Prosthecodimorpha staleyi: one gene and its partner. The protein of the gene in region 1 interacts with the protein of each later gene in a pairwise test. Links are inferred from orthologs where the notes say so. Each region holds a gene or a part of one and is shown in the gene's direction. Other genes may lie near its edges.

What was found. The genes of interacting proteins can lie anywhere in the genome.
Region 2: the proteins of ptsN (region 1) and KL771_RS09395 interact in binary tests that used the Escherichia coli proteins (3 or more experiments, as listed by UniProt). The link is inferred for Prosthecodimorpha staleyi from one-to-one orthologs.

Annotation. Positions count from the first base shown.
Region 1 is NZ_JAHHZF010000007.1:245,472-248,435, forward strand. Bases 63-2,938 are described here. They hold ptsN (PTS IIA-like nitrogen regulatory protein PtsN), read left to right. Parts: upstream 63-1,206; coding sequence 1,207-1,671; downstream 1,672-2,938. Other genes in these bases: rpoN (RNA polymerase factor sigma-54), read left to right, coding at 63-79; hpf (ribosome hibernation-promoting factor, HPF/YfiA family), read left to right, coding at 441-1,019; KL771_RS15740 (BQ00720 family protein), read right to left, coding at 1,753-2,013; KL771_RS15745 (Hsp20 family protein), read right to left, coding at 2,115-2,546; KL771_RS15750 (hypothetical protein), read right to left, coding at 2,700-2,938. In the rest of the region: more of rpoN, read left to right, coding at 1-62; more of KL771_RS15750, read right to left, coding at 2,939-2,964. UniProt on the Escherichia coli protein: Seems to have a role in regulating nitrogen assimilation.
Region 2 is NZ_JAHHZF010000004.1:215,694-219,018, forward strand. The notes cover bases 66-3,302. They hold KL771_RS09395 (sensor histidine kinase), read left to right. Parts: upstream 66-393; coding sequence 394-3,102; downstream 3,103-3,302. Other genes in these bases: kdpC (potassium-transporting ATPase subunit KdpC), read left to right, coding at 66-379; KL771_RS09400 (response regulator), read left to right, coding at 3,102-3,302. Outside these bases: more of kdpC, read left to right, coding at 1-65; more of KL771_RS09400, read left to right, coding at 3,303-3,325. UniProt on the Escherichia coli protein: Member of the two-component regulatory system KdpD/KdpE involved in the regulation of the kdp operon. KdpD may function as a membrane-associated protein kinase that phosphorylates KdpE in response to environmental signals.

The DNA of each region.
Region 1 (2,964 bases):
CAGGACGGTCGCCAAGTATCGCGAGGCGATGAACATCCCGTCCTCGGTCCAGCGTCGGCGCGAAAAATCGCTCGGCTGACAGCGATCCGTCATGCGCTCGCCGCAGCGCCGACGGTCGGAACCGGCGGCGTCAGGCGGCGCGTCGGCGTCCCCGCATCGCGGGGTTCGGCCGGCCGGTTGCGCCGCAACGACCCGCATCCGGCCAAAATCGTCGGTCCGGCGGCAGAACGGCCTGGAATCGACGCGAAGGCGCGCCATATCTTGAGTCTGGACGGATGCATCGCCGTCCTTGCGGGCGGCGACGCGGAGAATGCCGGATTTGACAAGACCAGCGGCAATGTTATGAGACCGCCCCCATTGCCGCCGCGCCTGAACGGACGGGGCAGATGAAAAAATGCGGGGCCGCCCGGTGCGGACCGTCGCCAAGGAGGTCGCATCCCATGGGCTTGAGGGTTTCGGGCAAGAACGTCGACATCGGCGAATCTCTGCGCACCCATGTGGAGGGCCGGATCGCCGAGACCCTGGGCAAGTATTTCAACGGCACCTGGAACGGCCATGTCACGGTCGAGAAGGATGGCCACGGCTTCCGAACGGAATGCGCGCTCCATCTCGGCACCGGGGTGACGCTGCAGTCTGAGGGCCAGGCGCACGAGCCCTATCCGAGCGTCGACCAGGCGGCCGAGCGGATCGCCAAGCAGCTGCGCCGCTACAAGCGCAAACTGCGTGACTATAATAACGGCAGCGCTCGCGCCGAGGCGGTCGAGGGAACCTATCGCGTCATCGAGGCGATTGCCGACGAGGACGAGGTGCCGGCCGACTACAGCCCGGTCGTCATCGCCGAGACCACCAAGACTTTGAAGACCCTTACGGTCGGCAGCGCGGTCATGGAACTCGACCTGACCCATGCACCCTTCGTGGTATTCCTGAATGCCGGCAATGGCGGCCTGAACGTCGTCTATCGGCGCCGTGACGGAAATATCGGCTGGATCGATCCGACATTGCCTGCAACCTCGGCTTGATCCGGTCGACCCGGTCCGGCAGTGTCATGACCGGGCGACGCGGGGCACCCCGCTTCGCCCGGCCGGACCTTCCATCCGGTCGAACAGTACCCGATCCCGATTCCGAGCTTGACGCGCCAGACGACCCGACCCGACCGTTCCGCGCATGGCGCCGGAGCCGGCGGCGGGCTCCTTTCCGGACCCATCGATGGACTTGAGCGACATTCTCGACCTCGGCGCCGTCATCCCGGCGCTCAAGGCCAATTCCAAGAAGCAGGCGTTTCAGGATTTGGCGACGCGTGCCGCGAAGGTGACGGGGCTCGGCGAACGCGAGATCTTCGACACGATCCTGCAGCGCGAGCGTCTCGGCTCGACCGCCGTCGGACGGGGCATTGCCATTCCGCACGGCAGGATCGACGCCCTGCCGACGTTGGTCGGCCTGTTCGCACGGCTTGAGCGCCCGGTCGATTTCGACGCGATCGACGATGCGCCGGTCGACCTGATCTTCATGCTGCTGGCGCCGGAGGGCGCCGGTGCCGACCACCTGAAGGCGCTCGCCCGGGTCGCTCGGGTGTTGCGCGACCCGGCCATCGCCGCCAAGCTGCGCGCTGCCAACGATGCCGACGCGCTCTACAGCGTGCTGACCCAGCCGCTCGCCTCCCACGCGGCCTGACCGGCCTTGGCGGCCGGCCTCGACCCTCGTGAGTGTGCCGTCGGGGCTTGCGGTTTCGGCTGCGTGCCGGGCCTGCGGCGTTCAGTGGACGCTGACCGTCGTCAACTCGTTTTCCAGGGCGCCGGCGACCGCAACGTCGCGCGAATCCGCGAGCAGGATCGGCGCGCCGCTGGCATTGATCAAAGCCCAGATGGTCACGCCCGGCGCGATGCGCGGCACGTTCGGGAACAGACCCGGAAGCTCTTCGGATTTGAGTTCGCGCAGATAGGCAACCTCGCCTTCGCCCAGATGGGCGAATTCGGCCGTCTCCATCACGGCCTTGGCGGCATGGTCCTCGGTCATGTGAATTCTCCTCGATAAGGTTCGACCCGGCGTCCGCACCGGGCGGACGTCGACGGGGTCAAGACCGGTGCGCTGCCGGTGCCCCGGTCGGCGGTCCGCCTTCAGTCGCTGGTCGCGATGTCGATCTTCCGGATCACCCGCTCCGGCTCCGGCCGGGCAAGATCGATCGACAGCAGGCCGTCCTTCAGCTCCGCGCCGATCACCTCAATGCCTTCCGCGAGCACGAAGGCCCGCTGGAACTGGCGCGCCGCGATGCCGCGGTGCAGGAAGTGACGGTCGCGGTCATCCTCGGTCTGGCGGCCGCGGATGACGAGCTGCTTCTCCTCCAGCGTCACGTCGAGCTGGTCGCGCGTGAAACCGGCCACCGCCAGGGTGATGCGCAGCACGTCGCCCCGGTCGCCAGGACGCAACAGGCGTTCGATATTGTAGGGTGGGTAGCCGTCGTTGGCGGCCTTGGAGACACGGTCCAGGACGCGCTCGATCTCGTCGAAACCGAGCAGAAACGGGCTCGAGAAGCCCGTGAGGCGTGACATGATCGAGGCCCTCCGTCGAAGCGACCCGTAGGCTTCCGGACCCCTCGGGCATCCGGCCGGGTCCGGTCGGACCCGTTACCGCAATATGGGTCGGCTTCGAACGAGGTTCAAGACGGTCCCGGGCGGCCGGCGGGCGCCCGGCGCCGACCGGCGTCAGACCGGATATTTCATCTTTGCGAGATCGTAGCCGGTCGCCGCCGCGAAGGCCCGGTTCTCCGGCCGGAAGGCTTCGATCAGCCGCTCGCGATGCGGCGTCGGATCGAACAGCGTGTTGTTCTCGATGACCCAGCGGAATCCGGCCTCGTCGGCTTGCAGCTGCTCCGGGGTGAACATGTTGCCGCGCTTGCGCAGGGCGGTGCGGTTGCGCTTCAGCTTCATGATGTGGCTCTCGTCGGAGGCCGTGCGGCGCCGGTGCGGC
Region 2 (3,325 bases), on another replicon or contig:
ACGCTACTTCCACGGCCGCCCCTCGGCCGCCGGGACGGACGGCTACGACGCCGCCGCCTCGTCGGGCTCCAATCTCGGCCCGACCTCGGCGAAGCTGATCGACCGCGTCCGCGGCGATGTCGGCGCGCTCAAGACCGCCGGGGCGGCGACACCGGTACCGGCCGACGCCGTGACCGCGTCGGCGAGCGGCCTCGACCCGCATGTCAGCCCGGACTTCGCCTATGCCCAGGTCGACCGGGTCGCAGCGGCGCGCAAGCTGGACCCCGCGCGGCTGAGAACATTGGTCGACACGATGATCGAGGGCCGGGAGCTGGGTCTGTTCGGCGAGCGCAGGGTCAATGTCCTGATGCTCAACCGCGCGCTCGACCGGCTTTCCTGACGGAGGCGGCGCGCATGGGCGAGACCAATCCGGATCGGCGGCCGTCCCCGGACGCACTGCTGGCGCTCGCCGACAGCGAGCGCCGCGGCCGGCTGAAGGTCTGGCTCGGCGCCGCGCCCGGCGTCGGCAAGACCTATGCGATGCTGTCGGCCGCGCGGCAGGCAGGGCAGGCCGGCACCGACGTCGTGGTCGGTCTCGCCGAGACCCATGGCCGGGCCGACACCGAGGCGCTGACGGTGGGGCTCGAGATCCTGCCGCGCCGGCCGTTCTTCCATCGCGGCCACCGGCTGCAGGAATTCGACATCGACGCCGCCCTGGCCCGCCGGCCGGCCGTGCTGGTCGTCGACGAACTCGCCCACAGCAACGCCCCCGGCAGCCGCCACCCGAAACGCTACCAGGATATCGACGAACTCCTGCGCGCCGGCATCGACGTCTGGACCGCGCTCAACATCCAGCATCTGGAGAGCCTGTCCGACGTGGTCTCGCGCATCACCGGCGTGACGGTGCGCGAGACCGTGCCCGACACGGTGCTCGACCGGGCCGACGAGGTCGTGCTGGTCGACATCACGCCGTCCGAGCTGATCCAGCGGCTGAAGGACGGCAAGGTCTATCTGGCCGACAACGCCCGCCGCGCAATCGACCACTATTTCAAGCCCGGCAACCTGACGGCTCTGCGCGAACTGGCCTTGCGCCGGACGGCGGCGCGGGTCGACGACCAGATGGTCGACTATCTGCGCCAGAACGCGATCGAGGGGCCCTGGCCGACCGCCGAGCGCATCCTCGTCTGCGTCGGCGGCGATGCCCGCTCCGTGACGGCGATCCGGGCAGCCAGCCGCTTCGCCAGCGGGCTCAACGCCGACTGGCTCGCCGTCCATGTCGAACGCCCCGACCTGACCCCCGACACGGCAGCCACCGAACGGATCGAAGAGGCCCTTCGATTGGCCGAACGGCTGGGCGCGACGGTCCTGCGCCCCTCGGGCCGCGATATCGTCACCGGGATCCTGCGCATCGCGCGGGCGGAGAATGCGACGCAGATCTTCCTGGGGCGGTCCCGGAGCGGGCGCTGGGCCCGGCTGCGCGGCCGATCCCTGACCGAGGCCGTGCTGGAGCGGGCGGGCGCCCTGTCGGTCCATGTCGTCGGCGAGGACGATGCCGTACGCCCGGCGCCGGCCGGGATGCCGCGGCTCCGGCTGCCGGCGCTCTCGCTGTCGGGCGCCGGGGCGGCGGTCCTGGCGGTGGCGGCGGCGCTCGCCATCGGCTCCGGACTGGTGCGTTATGTCGAGCTGCCCAATCTGTCGATGATCTTCCTCGCCGCCGTGGTGCTGTGTGCGCTGCGCTTCGGTACGGCAAGCGCGGTTCTCGCCTCGGCGCTGTCCTTCGCGGCCTACAATTTCTTCTTCATCGAGCCGGTCTACACCTTCACGGTCGCCAAGCCGCACGAACTTCTGGCGCTGGTGGTATTTCTTCTGGTGGCGATCGCCATCGGCGGCATGGCTGGACGCCTGCGCGATCAGTCCGAACTGATCCGTTTGCGGGCGGCCGCGATCCGCTCGCAATACGAGTTCGCCCGCAAGCTTTCGGGTACCGCGAAACTGGACGACCTGCTCTGGGCGGTCGCCTCGCAGATCGCCGCCTCGGTCGGCGGCCGATGCCTGATCTTTCTCGCCGAGGGCTCCGACCTGGTCCTGAGCGGTGCCGCCCCGCCCGACGACGAGATGGGGCCGGCGGAATGGACCGCGGCCTATTGGGCGCTGAACCACGAAGAGCCTGCCGGCTGGCGCACCGGCACGCTGCCCAATGCCCGGCTGCAGTTCCGCCCGATGCGGACCGCACGCGGGACGACGGGAACGATCGGCTTCGAGCCGGCCAATCCGGCCCGGGCGTTGACCGGGGAGAACGAGCGGCTGGTCGATGCCCTGATCGACCAGGCGGCGATCGCGATCGAACGCATCCGGCTGGTCGACGAGATGAACCGGGCCGCGGCATCGGCGGAAGGCGAAAGGTTGCGCTCGGCCCTGCTGACCTCGCTGAGCCACGATCTCAAGACGCCGCTGGCCGCCATCCTGGGCTCGATCACCGCGGTTCGGACGCTCGGACCCAGGATGGACGAGACGGCGCGCGGCGATCTGCTGCTGACCATCGAGGAGGAGACCCGGCGCCTCTCCCGTTTCGTCTCCAACCTGCTCGACATGACCAAGCTGGAGGCCGGCGGTCTGGAGATCACGCCCGACGAGGTCGATCTCGTCGAGGTCCTGCCCGGTCTGATCGCTCGCGCGGCGCTGCTGCTGCCCGGCCTGACGGTCAAGACCCGGCCCTGGCCGCCCTCGGCGACGGTGCGCGGCAATCCGATTCTGGTCGATCAGGTGCTCTTCAACATCCTGGAGAATGCCGACAAGTATGCCGGCCCGAATGCGGAGGCGACGGTCTGGCTCGAAGTCGCCGACGGCCGCATCCGTCTGGTCGTCGAGGACCGGGGGCCGGGCATTCCGCCGGACCAGCTCGACCGCGTCTTCGCCAAGTTCCACCGGGTCGCCGCCGGCGATGGCCGCGCCGCCGGGACCGGACTGGGTCTCGCCATCGCCAAGGGGATCGTCGAGGCGATGGGCGGCACCATCCGCGCCGAAAGCCCGATCGCCGGCGCGCGCGGCACCCGCATCCTGATCACCTGGCCCCTGTCCGCACCATGTCCCGAAGCCGGCGGGCCGCCTGAAGGCATCCCATGATGAGGTCCGACCCACGCATCCTCGTCGTCGACGACGAACCTCAGATCCAGCGCTTCCTGAAGCCGGCGCTCGAGGCCTCCGGCTTCGAGGTCGTCCAGGCCCTCGACGGCCGGAGCGCCATCAAGGCCGTCGCCATGGCGGCGCCGGACGCGGTGGTGCTCGATCTCGGCCTGCCCGATTGCGACGGCAAGGACGTGATTCGTCAGGTCCGCGCCTTCTCGCA